Regions from separate parts of the Bacillus salitolerans genome, predicted to be linked through region 4. Evidence: riboswitches for the same ligand, from Rfam matches in the RefSeq annotation. Region 4 holds a riboswitch; each other region holds the start of a gene.
What was found. A riboswitch is a leader RNA that binds a small molecule or an ion and turns the genes downstream of it on or off. The one in region 4 is predicted to bind cyclic di-GMP.
Positions count from the first base shown of each region.

Region 1: it holds a riboswitch for cyclic di-GMP, as region 4 does, so the genes downstream of both, ACFSCX_RS10370 (S-layer homology domain-containing protein) here and ACFSCX_RS06305 (AimR family lysis-lysogeny pheromone receptor) in region 4, are expected to answer to the same signal.
Region 2: it holds a riboswitch for cyclic di-GMP, as region 4 does, so the genes downstream of both, ACFSCX_RS07670 (hypothetical protein) here and ACFSCX_RS06305 (AimR family lysis-lysogeny pheromone receptor) in region 4, are expected to answer to the same signal.
Region 3: it holds a riboswitch for cyclic di-GMP, as region 4 does, so the genes downstream of both, ACFSCX_RS24305 (DUF5667 domain-containing protein) here and ACFSCX_RS06305 (AimR family lysis-lysogeny pheromone receptor) in region 4, are expected to answer to the same signal.

Region 1 covers NZ_JBHUEM010000014.1:51,008-54,145, reverse strand. Annotated here, with positions in the region: gene ACFSCX_RS10385 (amino acid ABC transporter ATP-binding protein) at 1-430, shown strand, start outside; gene ACFSCX_RS10380 (SHOCT domain-containing protein) at 571-918, shown strand; gene ACFSCX_RS10375 (YwpF-like family protein) at 1,214-1,651, opposite strand; cyclic di-GMP riboswitch class I at 1,822-1,904, shown strand; gene ACFSCX_RS10370 (S-layer homology domain-containing protein) at 1,994-3,138, shown strand, end outside.
Region 2 covers NZ_JBHUEM010000008.1:5,713-8,850, forward strand. Annotated here, with positions in the region: gene ACFSCX_RS07660 (YndM family protein) at 21-455, opposite strand; gene ACFSCX_RS07665 (Type 1 glutamine amidotransferase-like domain-containing protein) at 738-1,298, shown strand; cyclic di-GMP riboswitch class I at 1,423-1,508, shown strand; gene ACFSCX_RS07670 (hypothetical protein) at 1,617-1,868, shown strand; gene ACFSCX_RS07675 (PAS domain S-box protein) at 2,228-3,138, shown strand, end outside.
Region 3 covers NZ_JBHUEM010000055.1:192,360-195,497, forward strand. Annotated here, with positions in the region: gene ACFSCX_RS24295 (WxL domain-containing protein) at 1-470, shown strand, start outside; gene ACFSCX_RS24300 (WxL protein host-binding domain-containing protein) at 540-1,604, shown strand; cyclic di-GMP riboswitch class I at 1,738-1,820, shown strand; gene ACFSCX_RS24305 (DUF5667 domain-containing protein) at 1,900-3,138, shown strand, end outside.
Region 4 covers NZ_JBHUEM010000005.1:74,008-77,145, reverse strand. Annotated here, with positions in the region: gene ACFSCX_RS06315 (hypothetical protein) at 1-714, shown strand, start outside; gene ACFSCX_RS06310 (hypothetical protein) at 801-1,385, shown strand; cyclic di-GMP riboswitch class I at 1,649-1,732, shown strand; gene ACFSCX_RS06305 (AimR family lysis-lysogeny pheromone receptor) at 1,875-3,002, shown strand; gene ACFSCX_RS06300 (hypothetical protein) at 3,082-3,138, shown strand, end outside.

The sequences.
Region 1 (3,138 bases), on a different contig from region 4:
CATTCTATCTCCTATGAAAGTATTGAACCAAACAAATGAGGAGGCACAGAAACACGCTTATGCTTTACTCGATAAAGTAGGCTTACGAGAAAAAGCAAATTCCTACCCAGGAGAGCTATCAGGTGGTCAAAAACAGAGAGTTGCCATTGCAAGAGCATTAGCCATGAATCCAAAAATAATGTTATTTGATGAACCTACTTCATCCCTTGACCCAGAGGTAGTTGGGGAAGTTTTAGAGGTAATGAAGCAGCTCGCTAAAGAAGGTATGACGATGGTCGTGGTTACCCATGAGATGGGTTTTGCGAAAGAGGTAGGGGACAGAGTCCTATTCATGGATGGCGGCTATATTGTCGAGCAGAATATACCAGAAGAACTATTCGGAAACCCTCAGAACAATCGAACAAAAGTGTTTTTAAGTAAAGTATTGTAAAAAAGAGTAAGGGAATTCCTTGCTCTTTCTTTGTTTGCTCTTAAAGTCTTTTAAATTGAAACTAATTTTTGATTTGAACGTAAAAGTAATACAATAAAACAGTTAGAGATTACTATAAGTATGAGGGAGGCTAACAATGGATGTTTCCACAATACCGTGTTAAACCAAGCAAAAGCTCTTCAGTTCTAGGAATGGTTATTGGTATTATTTTTGTATGTATCGGGGTTTTTCAATTTATTTCAGTTGGAATTTTTGGAATAATATGGACTTTAGTGGCAGCTACTATTACTATTTATCATGCAGTTAACGTTTTTTCTAAAGAAGGTGTATCATCCTACCAGGTAGACGTTGGAGCACATAACAACACGAAAACAACATCCGAAGATATTGAAGCAGATATTCGCAAACTACATCGTTTAATGGAAGATAACATAATTAGTGAGGAAGAATACACTCGAAAGAAAGAAGAGTTATTAAATAAATGGTAAATACATTAGTCCCTTAATGAATAGCGTTTAAGTAAATGGATGAATAAGTTTATCCATTCTTTGGTAACGGTGTATTCTAAAGGGATAAAACAAAAGGTGCAAGTGCTCCGTTTAGCCTAAGGCAGAGCAAATGTTCCTAAATGAGAAAAAGGGTGCTTTTCCCTCTTACTCATTAAGGGTTATTTGATCTCAAGTGGCTGGGTGCTGGAGCTGGATTCCAAGTCACTAGTCCATTCTCTTGCTGAAAACTTTTTTACTTTCTAAAAAAAATAAAAAGGAGTGGATAGCCCACTCCTTACTTAGTTTGTACACCAATGGTTTTCTTATCAGAAACGCGTTTTTTGAACTCCTGTAACAGGTCATTCCCATGGAAGCCTTCTTCAATTAAATCGGTTAGGACACCTTCTGAAATATCTGCCTTCCCAACTAAAACAGCGTTTAAAAGGATACTCATGTTTTCTTCCATCATATTAATTGATCGAACGGTCGTGATAAAGGTCGCAGGGTCGTTATCTTTACGTGAAATCGTTGCCTCTATCTTTACTTCTTGATCTGCACTTTGAAGGGTAGAGAAGAGTTCCTCGTAACTTTTATCTACGTAGATCTCTATTAACCAGCGTCTTTCTTCGTCTTCTTTATTTATAACAAGTCCATCTAGTAAATGAATTTCTTGAGCTTTCACTTCATCGGTAGGGTGTGAAATTTTTAAGGAAACTAATTTAAAAGTTTTCATAGCTCCTCCTTCTCTCAGGTCATTTTTACCATTATAGCATGTTTTTCCATCTGCTGTAATTGTTGACTCAGGTTCTTAAAATCCCCTAAATTTCGACAAAAAATTAGTTATTTTTACATATGTTAACGATGTATTCCATCTGATAGAATGGGTATAAGTTAATTTTCATCTTCCGTTAATCGCAAACTCAGTGAAAGCTGAGGACGCAAAGCCACGGGCCTACAGCATTTGCCATGGTCGCCGGGTTGCCGAAGAAGGTGTGGATCGGATACCAGCCACCCTTAACCAGGTGGTTTTTTATGTTCAGATGGAAATTAACAAAACTTTATAGGAGGTTACGTTATGATGAAGAAATTACCTTTTTTATGCTTAGCAATGCTATTAACGTTCGGAACAGTAACACCTGCATTAGCTGAAGAGAGCACAACACCACAAGAACCAGTTTCTCCAGAAGAGCCAGTAGAATCAGAAGAATCTAGTACATCGGAAGAAACTACTGAAGCAGAAGAAAGAGAAACGGTAGAAGTAGAATTTGAGGATACGAAAAGCCTGGAATGGGTAAAAGAATCGATTGGTCGTATGAAGGTTAAAGGGATTTTTAACGGATATGGTGATGGTACATTCCAGCCGAATAAGCCTGTAACGAGAATGCAGTCCATTATTACAGCTGTGCGCTTACTTGGTCTTGAGGAAGAAGCGGTAGCGGCAGCATCATCTGAAACAATATTAGCGTTTAAAGACGCGGTCTATTTTGAAAAAAATCCTGAAGCAAAAGGCTACATCATTGTTGCGTTAGAAAACGGGTTATTTGATGCTTCAGAGGATAAGGTAGACCCAAATAAACCTGCTTCACGTGTATGGATATCTACTATTTTAGTACGTGCATTGGGATTAGAAGAGCAAGCACTTCAGTCTATGACAGATATCCCAAATTTTAAAGATGTGAAAGAAATTCCAGCTGCTTCGATTGGTTATGTTAATGTAGCGGTGGAGTACGGTATTTTTACAGGGACAGAGGCGGGATTATTCCAACCGAATAAGAACATTACACGTGCCCAAATGGCTGCTGTCTTAGACCGCACATCTACTAGTTTACTAGAAGAAAATGGTGCTACTACGATTCAAGGAGTAGTAACGGAAATAACAGAAGCGGAAGCAGCCTTGGAACTTACGGTTGAGATTTCAACAGGTGAAACATTATCATACTCGGTAGATGCTAAGCTTCTTGTTTCATATGAAGGGAAATTCCTTTCAGCAGATCAATTAGTTGTGGGTGATCCCATCCAGTTTTATGTCGAGGATGGAAAAGTACTAGAAGCGTCTATTTTAACAAAGGAGCAAGTAGAAACAGCATTAAATGCTCCGCTTGGTATTCAAGAGCTAAAGGTTGAAATCGAATTCGAAAATGATGGGGAAGTAGAAGTTAAATATAAGAATTCAAAAGGTAAAGTAGAAGCAAAAATTGAAGCAGAGGAACTAGAACTAAA
Region 2 (3,138 bases), on a different contig from region 4:
AGGATTTTGGGGCTATTTATTTATTTTTTATCCCTTGGATTCTGCTCTTCAGCCATCTCCATTCCATAAGCTAATCTTTCATTAAAAGCAGACCTTTGCGTTTCTTGTGCTATAGGACTTCTTCTCAACATATATCGATGAACGAATAGCTCTGAAACAGCAACAAAGCTGGCGGTAATGATACTTCCCCATGCAATTTGCAGGTAGCTATGAAGAAGAATGCTACCGAATATCCAAACAGTTACATACGCAAGGAAAAAGTCAGAAATGATAGCGTTAGCATTACCAATTCGAGGCAATAATATTTGATCACCTATAAAGTATGAAAAGACGGTAAGTAGCAAGCTAAAAGACAATATATCTACAAAGGAAGCCTCGAAAAATAAATCTAGCGCGATAGTAAAGATAAGGACACTAGAAATAAATTTCATCAAAAGTACAGGTAGATGACTCATGCTTTTCCTCCTAAAAAATTGCTTTTCTTAAACAGTATTTTTCGTTAACTATTATTGTGTTGTATTTATGTATGATTCATACTAATTTTGTTAGAATACTTTCACGTTGTATGGAAGAAAATGCTTCCGAATTATTGGAATAGGGGAAGAAGTACATACGTTTTACTACAATGAAAAATAAATAACGACAAATAGATAGGGAGACAGAAGATTGAAACGACTAATTTTATTAAGTGACCTACATCATAAACAAATAATCGAATTGCGAGGATTATTGGCAGATTGGATTACCACTTCATTCCAAAGCTGGGGTATATCACTTCACAGTCTGATTTAAGCAGAAAATACTTTAATGTGGGTCGTACCTATTTTAATGAAATCGGGTTCAAGGATATTGTATATTTTGAATTAGATGTAGAGTATACCCCTTCACTTACAAACGAATTGCTTAATAGAGAGGCAATTTTTTTGTCAGGTGGTAACACATTTATATTTTTAGAGAATATAAGAAAGCGAGGATTCATTCCACTGCTCCAAAAATATGTGGAAAATGGGGGTATTTTAATCGGTCAAAGTGCCGGCAGTATTTTAATGTCTAAGACAATTGAAATGGCAACCTTTCTCGATGAAAATGTTTCCAGACTCAATAATATTAATTCCTTACATTTAGTTGATTTTGAGTTTATGCCACATTGGGAAGGAGATTCAAGGTTGATCTCACAATTAGAAAACTTGAAAAGTCATCATCCAATATATGCTTGTAAAGATGGAGATTGGATTAGTGTAAATGGAGAAGAAGTACAACTCCATGGAGAGATCATAAAGATTGAAAAAGGATATTGAGGCCGCAGTGACACTCTCTAGCATACTTTCTAGTACTTTTTACTCGGGATAATTTAACTATTTTTGGTAGAATTTGCTGAAAATTGTTGAAGAAATATGTCTTCCGTTTTATGATTCAAGTATAATAGGTAAAAGGCAAACTTATTGAAAAATAAGGACGCAAAGCTACGAGTCTAAGGTTGAATAAGCTATGATAGTCGGGCTGCCAAAAAGAATGAACTTATCTGGTTAATTGGAACCAATCACCGGTAAAGTCCACTAATCTTTTTGGTGGGCTTTTTTACATAACATATTTTTTTCATAAAGGTGGGAGCAATTATGACGGTTTTGTTTGGCTCAATTGAATACTTTCAAAGTGAAATTATTTCCTTCATTAATGGTAATGGTGTAAATGAAATAGAGGAGGATAAGCTTTCAATATTATTAAATAGGTTGCAAAATGAAATATTTTCTGATTTTATATGTGAAGAAAATATTCGATCAGAATGTATGCGAAACCTGTCAATTGCTTTTGAAAGGTTACTACATAAACAAGATATTTGTGTAGGTAGGTTATCTCGCTCTAACTAGCGCTAAGACCCCCACTTCCTGTGGCAACGTCTGTGAGACTCACATCTACAATCAGTGGAGGATGAGGAAAACCTCCAATGATGGAAGTTTCATACTATGAAACTTCCAAATAATTGAAAAGAATAATAAGGTAGAGTATAGTTAAGATGGACAGTGAGAGTGATGCTCATTTCTATACAGATTATGTTCAAACAAATGAATAAAGCTATTGTGCACAGATGAACTAAACAATAGAAGTGTTAGTCATAAGGCCAAACAAAGTGTAAGGTGTATCTCTAATCTTATATTTGTTGTGGCCTTTTTAGCGTCTCCGTAATACGAACAGAAAATACTATTGGTTGTAGAAGGGATAAGAGAAAATGAATACCAACTTTACTGACGATTTAAGGGATGCTCTTTTCGTCTTGGATAATAATTGGAATTTTATTTACATAAACCAGGCTGGTGAAGAATTACTGTCTCGAAAAAAGGCTGACCTCATTGGAAAACTAGTATGGGATGAATTTGAGGAAACCGTTGACTCAACATTTTTTCATCAATATCATCGAGCTGTAAATGAAGGTATTACTGTTGAGTTTGAAGAGTACTATCCACCGCTAAATGAATGGTTTGATGTAAGGGCCTATCCGAATAATGAAGGATTGGTCGTACATTTTCGTAGTATAAGTAAAGCAAAGAAAGCGTTACTGAAGACAGAACAACATTACGAATCATTATTTACTTTTCACCCGGATGCGGTTTATTCATTTGACTTAAACGGAAACTATCTTTCGGTCAATAAGAGTTTTGAGAAATTATTTGGTTATTCAAAGCAAGAGGCTCTAAAGATGGACTACAGAATTCTGCTTTCTACTGAGGATAAAGAGAGTGTAGATTATTTTTTTCAGCAAGCTTCTAGAGGTTACCCTCAAAGCTATGAAGTTACATGTCTGACAAAAGATGGGGATCAAGTAGAAGTTGCTGTGACTAATCTACCTATAGTCGTAGATCAAGAGATAATCGGGGTTTACGGAATTGCTAAAGATATAACCGATCGTAAGCTTATTGAACAAGAGCGACAAGAAAGAGAAGCAAGGTTAAATCAAGCATTAACCATTGCAAAGCTCATAAGCTGGGAGTTGGAGCTGAAAAATAATTATTTTTATTGGGAGGATAACGTTTCTACAATAATTGGAAGACAATTGAAGGTAACGAAACTGAAGTTTCTTGACTTCCTTCAAATCGTTGAAGAAACTGATATAGAAAAGGTAAAAGATCATTTTACAAGAGC
Region 3 (3,138 bases), on a different contig from region 4:
GCGGGACTTTATCTGGAGGATCCATGACATTTACTGGTTTACCAGCAACATTAAATGGTACTCTAGTGAAATCTACTGCAAATTGGGCTATTGGTGATATCACGGATGCAAGAGGTACGGGTGAGGGGTGGAACCTTTCACTAACATTAACTCAATTCAAAGAAGTTGATGGTAATGGAGCTTATGTTATTGGCGGAAAATCTCTTGCTACGAATTCATTAAAAGTAGTCGGAGTACCTACAATTAATAAGAAAGACTCGACTTCATCTGACATTACAACCATCACTCCCGTTGCTTCAGGAACAGCACTAGATAATGGAAGTACGGTTAAAGTTTTATCCGCGTCACTAAATGGTGGTATGGGTTCCTACACAATTGGTAACCTAGGTGTAGAATTGACTATTCCTGCTAATGCCTATGCAAAAACATACAAAACAGATGCAACTGTAACTATAAATACAGCTCCTTAATAAATGATTATTTTTTTAAAAGTCCTCCAATACTAAGGGGGACTTTTTAATTTTTAGGAGTGGTTGTTAATGAAACACCTGTTATTATGCTTGATCTTACTAGCCTTTATGTTTATATCTTACCCAATTATTTCAGTATATGCAGAGGAAAATAATTTTGAATTCCGTGTGGAACCAATCTTTCCAGATTCACAAATTGGTAATAAAGGATATTACCATTTCAAAGGAACACCTCATGATACTGTTACGTTACAAGCACGTATTATCAATGACAGTGAACAGAATTTGAATGTTATCATTCGAAGTTTGAATGCTTATAGTGGAAATCAAGGGATCTTATACCAAACAGAGCCTGTTTTAAAAGGAACGGAAATTATCAATGAAAGCTTTCAATTTCAAAAAATAGCCACTACCCCAACTGAAGTAACACTTGAACCTTTGCAGTCTGAGCTCGTTGAATTTACACTAAATATTCCAAATATTAATGGTACGTTACTTGGTAGTGTAGAGTTTAGAGTCTTTAAAGGCACAAAAGAATTGACACAGAAAGAAGAAAACTCACAACTACTGATTGACCAATACAAAGCAATTAACATTGGTGTTCAGATTGATGTAACAGATTATAACGAGACACCTTCAATGGAATTAGACAAACCATTCTTTTCTCCCGAGCAAATTGCGATTATGGTTCCAATGGAAAATAGCTATCCGGTCATTGTTCCAAATATATCGGGAACCTACAAGATCACCAAGAATGAAGATACAACGTTCTCCATGACAGGAGAAATTCCTTCATTTAAAATGGCGCCTATGACGACTTTTCATTATCCGATTAGATGGTCAGAAGGAACATTAGAACCAGGAACATACGATGTTAGTTTATCACTGGATGTGAATGGAAGTACCCAATCTTACGAACAAACCATATCGATTGAAAATAATGAAGTGCAGAAGACACAAGAAAAAATGGAAGAACGGGGAGAAGTCGCAATTGCCCCTAAGACATTTCCATGGACAACCATAATGATTGTTCTATTTATCATTGTTTTGATCTTAATATGGATGATAAAAAAACCAAAATCCAAAAGAAAAGATCGAAAGTATCCAGGACAAAATCCAAATGATTCATACTAAGCTTCATCATTTGTAGGAAGCCGCCGTCCTAAAAAAGGATTTTACTTTGAATGGAAAAAAATATGCATATTCTTTTTAGAAAAGATACTGTATATTCTTACTAATATGAAGAATGAAATATCGTCGTTTCTTCATTTGAAAAAGGCAAACCTATTGAAAGATAGAGACGCAAAGGTACAGACCTACGGTTTATACTAGGGTGGCTGATCTGCTGAAGAATTGAGATACTTTACTTATTTTTAAGTAGAATTCGAAATTCTTCCGATTCAAATAACTTGTGTTGGAGGGATTTTTTATGATGTTTAATAAGAATATTCAGAATGTGCTTGCAACAAGTATAGTTACATCAGTTTTTGCTTTTTCAATTGGAATTGGACAAGCCTATGCAGATAATCATGAACAGTCCACGGATTCACAAGTGGAAGAGACGGTTCAACAAGACCAACCAGTCGAAACTGTTGATTCAACAACTGAAAGTTCAGAGCCTACTACTGAGGATGAAGTAGTAGAAGAAGGTACTTCAGCAGAAGAGACGCCAGATGAGATAGCTGCTGAAGCAGACTTGCCCTCTTTGTTACCAGGTGATTTCTTTTACTTTTTTAAAATATTACGTGAAAATGTACAGCTGTCTTTAACCTTTGATTCGGTGAAAGAGGCTGAACTACTTTCAACATTTGCTGAAGAAAGAATCAAAGAAGCTGAAGTATTAATTGCAGGCGGTCAAGTGGAACTAGCACAAGACATTCTTCAAAAGGCAATTGAGCAACAAGAATTGGCACTTGCTACTTACGAACAATTGCAACCAGCGGAAACACCTTTATCGGAAGGCGATGAAGGTCAAGTTGCAACAGAAGCTCCAGTAGACCCTATACGTGCTGAACTTGAAGCAAAAATGGCAGCTAACCTTGTTGCCTTAACAACTGCTCTAGAAAAAGTGGAAAATCCACAAGCAAAAGAGGCTCTCGTAAAGAATATATTAAAAGCACAAGAGAAGCTGGAGAAGAAGATCAACAAGACCCTAGCAAAGCTTAATGAGAAGGAACTTGCAATTGAACAAAAGCGTGCTGATCTTGAAGCAGAACTAGATGATGGCGAAATGAATGAACAGGATTATAATGAAGAACTTGCTGAATTGAACGCAGAATTAGCGAAAGAGAAGAAAGAGCTTCTTACTGAGATGAATGAAGATACCAATAAAGCAGGTAAAGTAGCTCTTGAAAAAGGTAAAGAGAAGGAAGATCGTGGGAAGGAAGATCCAAAGCAATTAACAGACGAGAAACAAAGTAAGTCTGTAAAAAAAGATGAAAACCAAAAAGCTGATGAGCAAAAACGTGAAGAGGTAAAGAAACAAGAAGAAAAGCAACGGGAAGAATCACAAAAACGTGCTGAACAGGGACGTGAAGCTACGAAGAAGCAAGAAGAGGCAAAAGAGGCTGATGAGAAGCAGAATGAATCAGTGAAGAAAGATGAAAAAGAGAAGCAAAAAGCTGACGAACAAAAGCGTAATGAAGTAAAGAAAAATGAAGAAAAACAA
Region 4 (3,138 bases):
TTGGAGCAATATTGTATGATCAAAGCAGACATTATCCGTGTTTCTCGAATGGTAACATATGATTTTGTAATGAGTTATCAAGAAGAAAAGCAAATGGAGATGGAGTTGGTCACTGAAACAGTCGTTGAATCTGCTCCAGTTGAAACTACGCAAGTACCAGAGGTTAAAAGAGCAGTATTAAATGATGATACCTTACAATTTCTTTCAATGATTGAACAAGAAGTGAATGGGCCTCAAGCGGAGCAATACGAAGAGCCTATGTCTCAGGATTCCTATATTGATTGTATGGAACCCGACAATTACGTAACGGTATCAATGGATGATGAGTTAAACCAGTTAGATATGATGATGGAACAACAACCAATTGAGGATTGTCTAACAATGGAAGACTTATCTGAAGATGATGAAAACATTGAACTGGATGGATCATATTCTGAACTGGCAACAGCTCGTATAAGAGACGGTTTAATGGGAGAGCAAAAATGGACTGTTCAAGTTGTCGGGATTGAGAATGAGTACGTTCATGTGTCCGATGGGAACCGTATTTGGTTAAACATGGGTGACGCAAGTTCGATGGTTGGTGTTGGAGAAATCTTATCCGTAGTTGTGAATCGTACGGAAAAGGATATCACTGTCCAACATATTGATGCCATTGAACGAACCATTTCTCAGGATTATCTCATACCGGATGAGTACATGGCAGCCGTTTGTTAATAAAAAAGTAAACAAAGAGAGGGAGTAAGTACAGATACCATGTGCTTGCTCCTTTTTTCATTTTAACGTTGAGAGGAGTATATATTATGGTCCGAACATATAGAATTTGGACAACCAAAGAAGAAGAATATCTCTATGAAATAGTAGGAAAATTCGATTTGGAGACAATTGCAACTACCTTAGATAGGGATATTGGTTCAGTGGAAGCTAAATTAAAACGAATGGGTCTTAGTACTAAAGATCATGAGGGTGAATTGACACTTAAGGAATTAGCTAGGCTATTAAAAACAACACCTTACCAATTAGGAAAACTGAAAAAAAATGAGGGACTTCCTGTAAAAGAGAAGGTTACTAGGAAGAAATGTACTTATCAAATGATTGCTCCGAAAGACTTCTGGAATTGGGCAAAGAAGAACCAAGACAAGATTGATTTCACGAAATATGAAAGGTATTCCATCTTACCTGAGCCAACTTGGGTAGAAGATGCTTGTAAACGTCAAACACAAGCTAAACGAGCTTACGAAAGATGGTCTGATGAGGAAGATCGAAAACTAATGAACTTGCTTCGACAAGGTTTAGTTTATGAAGAAGCAGGAGAGCTTCTCCGAAGGACTAAAGGAGCCATTCAAATGAGAGTAATAGAACTATCTAATATGAACCAAAACGCTTAGTAGCAAGATAAAAAGGATTAATGCTTTATTTTAGTCCTTTTTACTATTGTTATTAGGTAAGAAAGGAGAGTTGGTATATCTGGATAAGATTAACAAGTGGAAGTTGAGTAAGTTAAGAGAAGTTTCATACTATTGGAAATATAGAACAACTTTGCCAAATAGCATTGTCAAGAGGTAAATAAATAGATATACTACTTTTGTACTGATAAGCATTCTCGTTTCAATATAATATATTACAAAAGTACTAATTTATATCTATATACATCCGTTAAAGGCAAAACCATTGAAAAGTGGTGACGCAAAGCTTAAGGGGCTAAAGTGATAAACTATGCTAGCCAGCTATCGGGATAATCCATGAGGTATCCTATGTAGGATACTTTTTTATTATCTACGCCTAGAGGATAAATATACAGTATACAGCTTATACGACTCCAAATCTTCTAGACTATTCGTGCAAATAGATATTAAACTTGAAAGTGAAGTGATAATATGTATACTAAGTTTTTGTGCCGACTAGAGGCTGATTTAAAAAAGAAAAGAATTAAAAAGAAAGACATTTCTATTTTATTCGAATGTACACCAGCTAACGTTACTCTTATATTTAAAGGAAAAGCTGCATTTCATTTTTCAAATTTTTATAAATTGGCAGAATTATTATACGAAGGCGAGCCAGATATCTTTAATCGAGTAATGAGGGAATTTTGTATACTTTCCGATCGTCCAGATAATGAGCCAATGATATTAGAATATTTAATGAACAATGGATATTTCGAATTAGCCGAAGAATTGGCATACAAATTTGACAATCCAGAATTTTCTCCTCTATATCTATTGTTAATGCAAAGAAATCGTGGTGCTTTTGTTAATAAAAAACAGGAAATGTATAGGCGAACTGAGCAAATAAAATTAAATACGAACTTTACAAAAGAAACATCTAAGGTCATGATGGAGATCCTAACTTTATATAGCTTTTATGACCTTAATGCTTGGAACGTCATGTTAGATTTAGTAGATGATGTTACAGAGTTAGTATTGCAACTTGAAGATAGTTATTTCAAACATTCTATGCTGATTAGGGTATGGGAAATGAAATCAACTGTGTTCATGGCTCGAAATGAAAAGGAAAAGGCACGGGAAATGGCTTGGACTATCATTAATTCTGGAAACATTTATCATTTTCCTATAATTTCTGCCTATGCGTTACTCGCTCAGTTACATGCAGAACATGATTATGAACAGAGCATCCAATATATTAAAAAATCATTATCCTTATTAGAAGTAGTAAATAAGGATTTCACTATAAAAAGAGTACAATTAGAAGCTACGCATGATTTTATTCGTCTAATACACAATGATTTTAATGAACTCTTTTTATCAGATCGAGCAGAAGTCTGCCATTATCATGCTAGATTGGAAGGGAAAGAAAACCAAGATAAGTGCTTATCAATTTTGAATGAAATTGAAAGGAAAAGGGGCGAGTTAACTTCCTTCCAATTGTATTACAAAGGTATATGTCTTAGAAATCAAGCCCTTTTAAAGGTTGCTATTGAGGGATTCCAAACAGGTGGAAATCTATTCTATGCAAGCTTAATCAGAAGTTTAGCCAGTGATTTGTAAAAAAGTGTTGATTCTCCAAATATGGAAGATTATAATAAATTTAGGAATATGTCAGTTAAATGATATATGAGGTGACAATATGAATAAGTTTGTTAAGGTTTGTTTAGGAGCATCATTGACTTTAACTCTTGGACTA